One region of the Micromonospora sp. NPDC047521 genome, then DNA from elsewhere that is predicted to be linked to it. Evidence: riboswitches for the same ligand, from Rfam matches in the RefSeq annotation. Region 1 holds a riboswitch; the other holds the start of a gene.
What was found. Region 1 has a riboswitch for cobalamin ahead of ACZ6N8_RS26910 (ribonucleoside-diphosphate reductase subunit alpha). Riboswitches for the same ligand answer to the same signal wherever they lie in the genome.
Positions count from the first base shown of each region.

Region 2: another riboswitch for cobalamin. It lies ahead of cobN (cobaltochelatase subunit CobN); the one in region 1 lies ahead of ACZ6N8_RS26910 (ribonucleoside-diphosphate reductase subunit alpha).

Region 1 is NZ_JBVJGN010000016.1:17,825-21,467, reverse strand. It holds gene ACZ6N8_RS26915 (ribonucleotide-diphosphate reductase subunit beta) at 1-4, opposite strand, end outside; gene ACZ6N8_RS26910 (ribonucleoside-diphosphate reductase subunit alpha) at 58-2,394, opposite strand; cobalamin riboswitch at 2,587-2,803, opposite strand; gene ACZ6N8_RS26905 (MFS transporter) at 2,879-3,643, opposite strand, start outside.
Region 2 is NZ_JBVJGN010000007.1:30,005-33,647, forward strand. It holds gene cobN (cobaltochelatase subunit CobN) at 1-1,468, opposite strand, end outside; cobalamin riboswitch at 1,733-1,909, opposite strand; gene ACZ6N8_RS17165 (hypothetical protein) at 2,170-2,505, opposite strand; gene ACZ6N8_RS17170 (RNA polymerase sigma factor) at 2,627-3,208, shown strand; gene ACZ6N8_RS17175 (hypothetical protein) at 3,201-3,643, shown strand, end outside.

The DNA.
Region 1 (3,643 bases):
GCATGTGCGTGGTCCTCGTGTCGGTGGTGCCGGGGTCGGTGGTGGGGTCGGCGGCGGTCACTGGCAGGCCTCGCACGACTCGGGGTTCTCCAGCGAGCAGGCCAGCGTCTCGGCGTCGGCAGCGCCGACAGTCACGGACGTGGCGGGCGCGACGACGGCCACTGTCGCCTGCTGGATCCTCGTGGCCGGGCGCGATCGCAGGTAGTACGTGGTCTTCAGGCCGGCCTTCCAGGCGTACAGGTACATCGAGGAGAGCTTGCCGATGGTCGGCGAGGCCAGGAACAGGTTCAGCGACTGCGACTGGTCGATGAACGGGGCCCGGGCGGCGGCGAGGTCGATCAACGCCCGCTGCGGCAGCTCCCAGGCGGTGCGGAACAGCTCCCGGACGCCGGCCGGCAGCTCCGCGATGTCCTGCACCGAGCCCTCGGCGCGCTTGATCGCCGATCGGATCGGTTCGGTCCACAGGCCACGGGCCTTCAGCTCGCGGACCAGGGCGCTGTTGACCTGGAGGAACTCGCCCGACAGGGTCTCGCGCTTGAACAGGTTGGACACCTGCGGCTCGATGCACTCGTAGCAGCCGGCGATCGACGCGATGGTCGCCGTCGGGGCGACCGCCACCAGCAGCGAGTTGCGCAGCCCGTACGCCTGGACCCGCTCGCGAAGCGCGGCCCAGCGCGCGGTCTGCGTACCCTCGACGCCCCACAGGTCGGGCTGCAACTGGCCGCGCGCGGCGCGGGTCTGGGGGTACGCCGGGTGCGCGCCGAAGCGGCGGGCCAGGTCGGCGGAGGTTTCCAGCGCGGTCAGGTACAGCTCCTCGCTGATCCGGGTGGACAGTTCCCGGGCGGCCGCGGAGTCGAACGGCAGCCGCAGGGCGAAGAACACGTCCTGAAGGCCCATCAGTCCGAGCCCGACGGGGCGCCAGCGCGGGTTGCTCGCCGCCGCCTGCGCCGTCGGGTAGTAGTTGATGTCGATGACCCGGTCGAGGAAGGTCACGGCGGTGCGTACCGTGGCGCGCAGCCGCTCCCAGTCGAGGTCACCGTCGGCGAGGTGGGCGGCGAGGTTCACCGAGCCGAGGTTGCACACGGCGGTCTCGGCGTCGCTGGACACCTCGATGATCTCGGTGCACAGGTTGGACAGGTGCACCACGTTGCCGTCGTCGGCGGTCTGGTTGCACAGCCGGTTCGCGGCGTCCTTGAAGGTCATCCACCCGTTGCCGGTCTGGGCGAGGGTGCGCATCATCGTCGCGTACAGCTCCCGCGCCGGCACCTGCCGCACGTAGCGGCCCTGCGCCTCGGCGGCCCGGTACGCGACGTCGAACCGCTCCCCCCACAGGTCGGGCAGCTCGGGCACCTCGTGCGGGTCGAACAGCGACCACATCCCGTCGGCCTCGACCCGGCGCATGAACTCGTCCGGGATCCAGTTGGCCAGGTTCAGGTTGTGGGTGCGCCTGGCGTCCTCGCCTGTGTTGTCCCGCAGGTGCAGGAACTCCTCGATGTCCGGGTGCCACGGCTCCAGGTAGACGCAGGCCGCGCCCTTGCGCCGGCCGCCCTGGTTGACCGCGGCGACGCTCGCGTCGAGGGTGCGCAGCCACGGCACGATCCCGTTGGACTGCCCGTTGGTGCCGCGGATCAGCGCGCCCCGGGACCGGACCCGGGAGTACGCGATGCCGATGCCGCCGGCGAACTTGGACAGGTTGGCGACCTGGGCGTACCGCTGGTAGATCGAGTCCAGCTCGTCGCGCGGGGAGTCGACCAGGTAGCAGGAGGACATCTGGGTGTGCCTGGTGCCGGAGTTGAACAGGGTCGGCGAGCTGGGCAGGTAGGCCAGGCTGGACATCAGCCGGTAGAAGCCGACCGCCTCGTCGGGGGTGGTGGACAGGCCGCAGGCCATCCGCAGCAGCCAGTACTGCGGGGTCTCCAGCACCAGTCGGGTGCTCGGGTGGCGCAGCAGGTACCTGTCGTAGACCGTGCGCAGCCCGAAGTACTCGAAGCGGCGGTCGCCGTCCGGGTCGACTGCGGCGTCGAGCGTCGCGGCGTGCGCGGCCACGAACGCGGCGGTCTCGTCGCCGATCAGTCCCTCGGCGTGACCGGTGCGGATGGCCGCGCTGAACGAGGTGACGCCCTGCCGGCGGACCTCCTTGTCGACGTACGCGGCCAGCAGCCGGGCGGCCAGGCGCGAGTACTGCGGCTCCTCGCCGATCATCTCGGCGGCGGTCTGGATGGACAGCCGGTCCAGTTCGGCTGTCGTCGCCCCGTCGTACAGGCCGCTGATCGTGCGGGTCGCGACCCGCAGCGGGTCGACGTCGGTGAGGTCGTCGGACCACCGCTCGACCGCCCGGACGATCCTGTTGACGTCCACCGGTTCGGTGCTGCCGTCGCGCTTGCGGACCCGCATCTGCGTGCGGCGTGGCGCCGTGTCGCTGGCGGTCGGGACTACCTCGGTGACTGTCACCACTCGCTCCTCGGAGTTCGAGACCTGATGGTCCGGACACGAGGAGACAGACACCGGCGGACGCCACGCCGGCACGGCGTGCGTCAGGTGGCGTCGGCCGTCCCACGCGGCCTCGGACCGCCGTTCGCCCGGGTGCGGGCGTACGGCGCGCTGGCAGGTCTTCGGACTCGCGGGCGCGACCGGTCTCGCCGGTCTCCTACCGGCCGTCGCTTCCCAGGCCGTGTGGTGGCCCAGTGCTGTTGACGGCTGTCGTTCCCACTCACCGCTGCGGGACAGTCCCGGATTTCCACCGGGTTCCCTCTTGCCTCGACCACTCCGGATGAGCGGCCGAACCAGCTGCGCTCGACACCATATATAGGGACACCGTGGTTGTCACACCCCACATCTCGGTGTCGGGCGTGTCGGTGACTGCCGTCACGGCAGGCGTTCAGCTGGCGACGGCGATCGGCTCGGGGGTACGCGAGCGGCGCTCGGCGGCGAAACTGACACCGGCCAGGCCCAAGCCGAGCACGGCCAGGAGCACGCCGACCCAGGCGGGTGCGAGGTAGCCGAACCCGGCAGCGATGGCGACGCTGCCCAGGGCGGCGCCGAGACTGTTCGCGATGTTCATCGCCGACTGGTTCATGGCCGCGCCCATGAGCTGGGCGCCGGGGGCGACGGTGATGAGTCGCGCCTGAAGGACCGGGCCGAGGTAGAGGCTTGTCGCGCCGACGAGGAACGCCCCCACGAACAGGCCGACCGGGTTCGACGCGACGAGGCCGAAGACGGTGATGCTCACGATCATCGCGACGAAGCCGACGATCATGCTACGGCGCAGGTCCCGGTCCGCGAGCCAGCCGCCGAGCGCGTTGCCGACGGTCATGCCCAGGCCCACGGCGACGAGCGCCCAGGGCACCGTCGCGGCGGCGAGGCCGGCGACGTCGGTGGTGACCGGGGCGATGTACGTGTTGACCGCGAAGAAACCGGCGAACCCGACCGCCCCGGTGGCCGCGACGAGCCACACCTGCCGGGTCCGCAGGGCCCGCAGCTCGGCGGCCGGAGAGCTGTCCACCGCGGCGGCGACCTCCGGGACGACCGCCAGGACCGCCAGCAGGGTGAGCAGGAAGACCCCCGCGATGACCAGGTACGCGGTACGCCAGCCGGCCTCCTGCCCGAGCCGGGTGATCAGGGGTACGCCCACCACGTTGCTCAC
Region 2 (3,643 bases), on a different contig from region 1:
CCAGGTAGTGGTGACTCGGCGGCAGGTCCGGGTCGTGGTAGATGGCGATCGGGTTCTCCCCGAAGCCGCGCGGCGGTTGGATGAGCAGCACCACGTTGCCGAAGCGCAGTCCGGCGAGCACGATGTCGCCGCCGTCGGTGTACAGCTCGCCGGGCGGCTCCCCCCAGTGCTCCCGCATCCGATCGCGCAGCTCGGCCGGCACCGCCTCGAACCACCGCAGGTACGTCCGCCCTGGTATCCGGGCCTCGGCGGCGGCCAACTGTTCGGGGGTGAGCCACTCCACGTCGTGCCCGCCCGCGGCGATCAGCGCGTGGATCAGCGCGTCGCCGTCGTCGGGCATTGGCGCGTCGCCCAGGTGGTAGCCGGCCTCGGCGAGCGCGCCGAGCAGCCGGACCGCCGAGACGGGGGTGTCCAGCCCGACGGCGTTGCCGACCCGGGAGTGCTTGGTGGGGTACGAGCTGAGCACAACGGCGATCCGCTTGTCGCCGTTGGGCACGTACCGCAGGCGGGCCTGGCGCACCGCGATCCCGGCGACCCGGGCGGCCCGTTCGGGATCGGCGGCGTAGACGGAGAGGCCATCGGCGTCGATCTGCTTGAACGAGAACGGCACGGTGACGATCCGGCCGTCGAACTCGGGGATGGCCACCTGCATCGCGGCGTCCAACGGGGACAGTCCGGCGTCGCTGCCGGCCCACTGCTCACGGGTGCTGGTGAGGCAGAGCGCCTGGATGACCGGCACGTCCAGGGCGGCGAGGGCTCCCACGTCCCAGGCGTCCTCGGCCCCGCCGCCGGAGGCGTCGGCGGCGACCGCGCCACCCGCGGCGAGGACGGTGACCAGCAGTGCGTCGCAGCGGGTGAACAGCCCGAGCGGTTCGGTGCCGGCGCTCAGCCCGCGCAGCGAGCCGCAGTAGATCGGCAGCGGATTCCCGCCGGCGTCGCGTACCGCGTCGGCGAGCACGTCGACGAATCCGGTGTTGCCGGCCAGGGCGTGTGCCCGGTAGAAGACGATCCCCACTGTCGGCAGGTACGGGTCGGCCAGGTGCGCGCCGTGCACGCCGTACGCCGGTGTGCGTGCCGGCGGGGCGAAGCCCTCGCCTGTGAACAGGACCGTGTCGCCGAGGAACCGGGCGAGCTGCGCCAGGTTGTCCGGCCCGCCCTCGACGAGATACGCCAGGGCCTGGGTGGCCACCCCGGACGGCACCGTGGACAGGGCCATCAGCCCCGCGTCGGGCGTCGCCTCACCGCCGAGCACGACAGTGGGCAGTCCGCTGGCGAGCACCGCGGCGAGCCCGTCGGACCACGCCTGTCGGCCTCCGAGCAGGCGTACGACGGCCAGGTCGACCCCGTCGAGCAGGGCGGGCACCTCGTCGGCCGCGACCCGTGCGGGGTTGGCGAGGCGGTAGTCGGCGTCGCTGGCGCGGGCGGCCAGCAGATCGGTGTCGGCTGTGGAGAGTAGCAGAGTGCGCACGGCAGGCTCCGGACAGTAACGTCCACAGGCTCGCGGAGGCGGCTGTCGACGTGGGATGGGCGCAGCGTTCGGCGGGTACCGCGATCCGGCCGGCTCACCGGCGCGGGGCCGGCGACGACGGGCGACGCGGTACGGAACTCAGCGACGAACGGCGGGAGGGTGCGCGGCTACGGGTGCGGCGAATCGGTCGCCGCTCGGGTCACGACGGTGTTCGTCGGTGACAGAGACGCCCTGCGTCATCGGGTCCTCCTCGGGTGTCCACGCCCTGGGGTACATCCGACGGCCGAAGTATCCTGGCTTCCGGATCGACGCTCTCCCCCGGCCTTCCAACCGCAGACACACGGCCGTGACTCACGAGGGGGGATCGCTCCCCGGTGACAGTGGCGGGACCGCGTCGGATTCGCACCGACTTCCTTCACTGCCGTCAGGCTGCGAATGCTGCCACACCCCTGCGCTGCGGGTCAACGCCGCTCCGACCGGCCGAGCGGGTGTGCGTCACCGATCTTCAGCCGTCGCCGCGACAGCGGATCATCCGACCTCGATACCCCGGATCAATGTCCGACATCCTTTGCTCTGCTTACCGATACGCAACAGAAATTGAGCGTTACTGCCGCGCATCGGTAAGCAGAGCAAAGGATGGGCAGGGCACTCTGGCCCCGCCGCGCTGGCCCGGCGGTGCTGGGCTTCTGGGCAAAGGAGTCTCAGCGGGCGTGGCGCTCCGGGTGGGCCCGGCTCCACACCCGCATCCGCTCGGGGTAGCCGGTACGCCCCGCCTCGTACAGCGGCACCGCGTGCTTGCGGGCGATGGCGCCCGCCGCCCGTGGCGTGCCGGTGCGGCGACGGATCCACTCCCCGTCGTGGGCGATCGCCACCACTGTCGTGTCGGTGGCGGTGGTCTCCGGCTCCAGGTAGAACTCCACCCCCCGCCGGCTGGTGACGAACGCCTCCAGCGCGGCGAGGTCGTCGCGGGTCGCCTCCCGGTCCAGCTTCGTCGGGGTCGCCTCGGCACCCCGTGCCCGCCTACTGAACCAGCCCATGGCCCACCCCTCTCCTCGACGCTCCCCCCAGTGCAGCACCGATTCCTGGCAACACCCTGCACGTCGGATGGGAGCAAGCTGACCCGCGCGCGGATGGAACCCGCAGCCCCCGTGCGGTGTCATGAGGGTGATCGAACCGGAGGCTCCCCTGGACGACCACGTTCTCGTCACCCGCGCCCGGGCAGGTGACCTGGAGGCGTACGACCTCCTGGTCGCCCGGCACACCGCGTCCGCGTACCGGACGGCGGTGCTGCTCGGTGCGGGATCGGACTCCGAGGACATCGTCCAGGAGGCGTTCGTGAAGGCGTACCGCAAACTCGCCCGCTATCGCGGTGAGTCGTCCTTCCGGTCCTGGCTGCTGGCGATCGTCGCCAACGAGACGCGCAACCTGCACCGTACGCGCAGCCGTCGGGAGGGGCTCTTCCTGCGCGCGGTGGCCGCCAGCCCGGCGTCGGAGGCCGCCGAGGACGGGGCGGTCGGCGCGGTCCTCGCCGGGGAACGGCGCGCGGCGCTCGTGGGGGCACTGCGCCAACTTCCGGTACGCGACCGCGAGGTGATCGTCTGCCGGTTCTTCCTCGACCTCAGCGAGGAGGAGACCGTGCAGGCGCTGGGCTGGCCCCGGGGCACGGTGAAGTCACGGACGTCACGGGCGCTGGCGAAACTCCGCGGCCTGCTGGACCGCGAGGAGGTTCGGCATGGATGACCTTGAGAAGGACCTCCGCGACCTCGCCGCCTGGCTGGAGACGCCCGACCCGCCGGACGTGACAGCACGCGTGCGCGCCCGGCTGGCCGCGCCCCGGCGACACCTGTGGCGCGCGTACGCCGCCGCGGCACTCGCCGCCCTGCTGGTGGCGGTGCTGCCGCCGGCACGGGCCGCCGTCGCCGACGCCGTTGGCGGTCTGCTGCGCTTCGCGGGAGTCAGCATCTCCCCGTCGGCGGGCCGGCCCGCCGGCACCCCGTCGCCGTTGCCGTCGCAGCGGACGTCGGCGCTGGACGAGGCGCAACGGGCGGTGCGCTTTCCGATCCGCGTACCGGCGAAGCTCGGCCCGCCCGAGCAGGTGCTTGTCGCCGACCCCGACGCCACCGGGGCCCACCGGGTCGCGACGCTGCTCTACCGAGGGGGCGCGCTGCGCGTCGA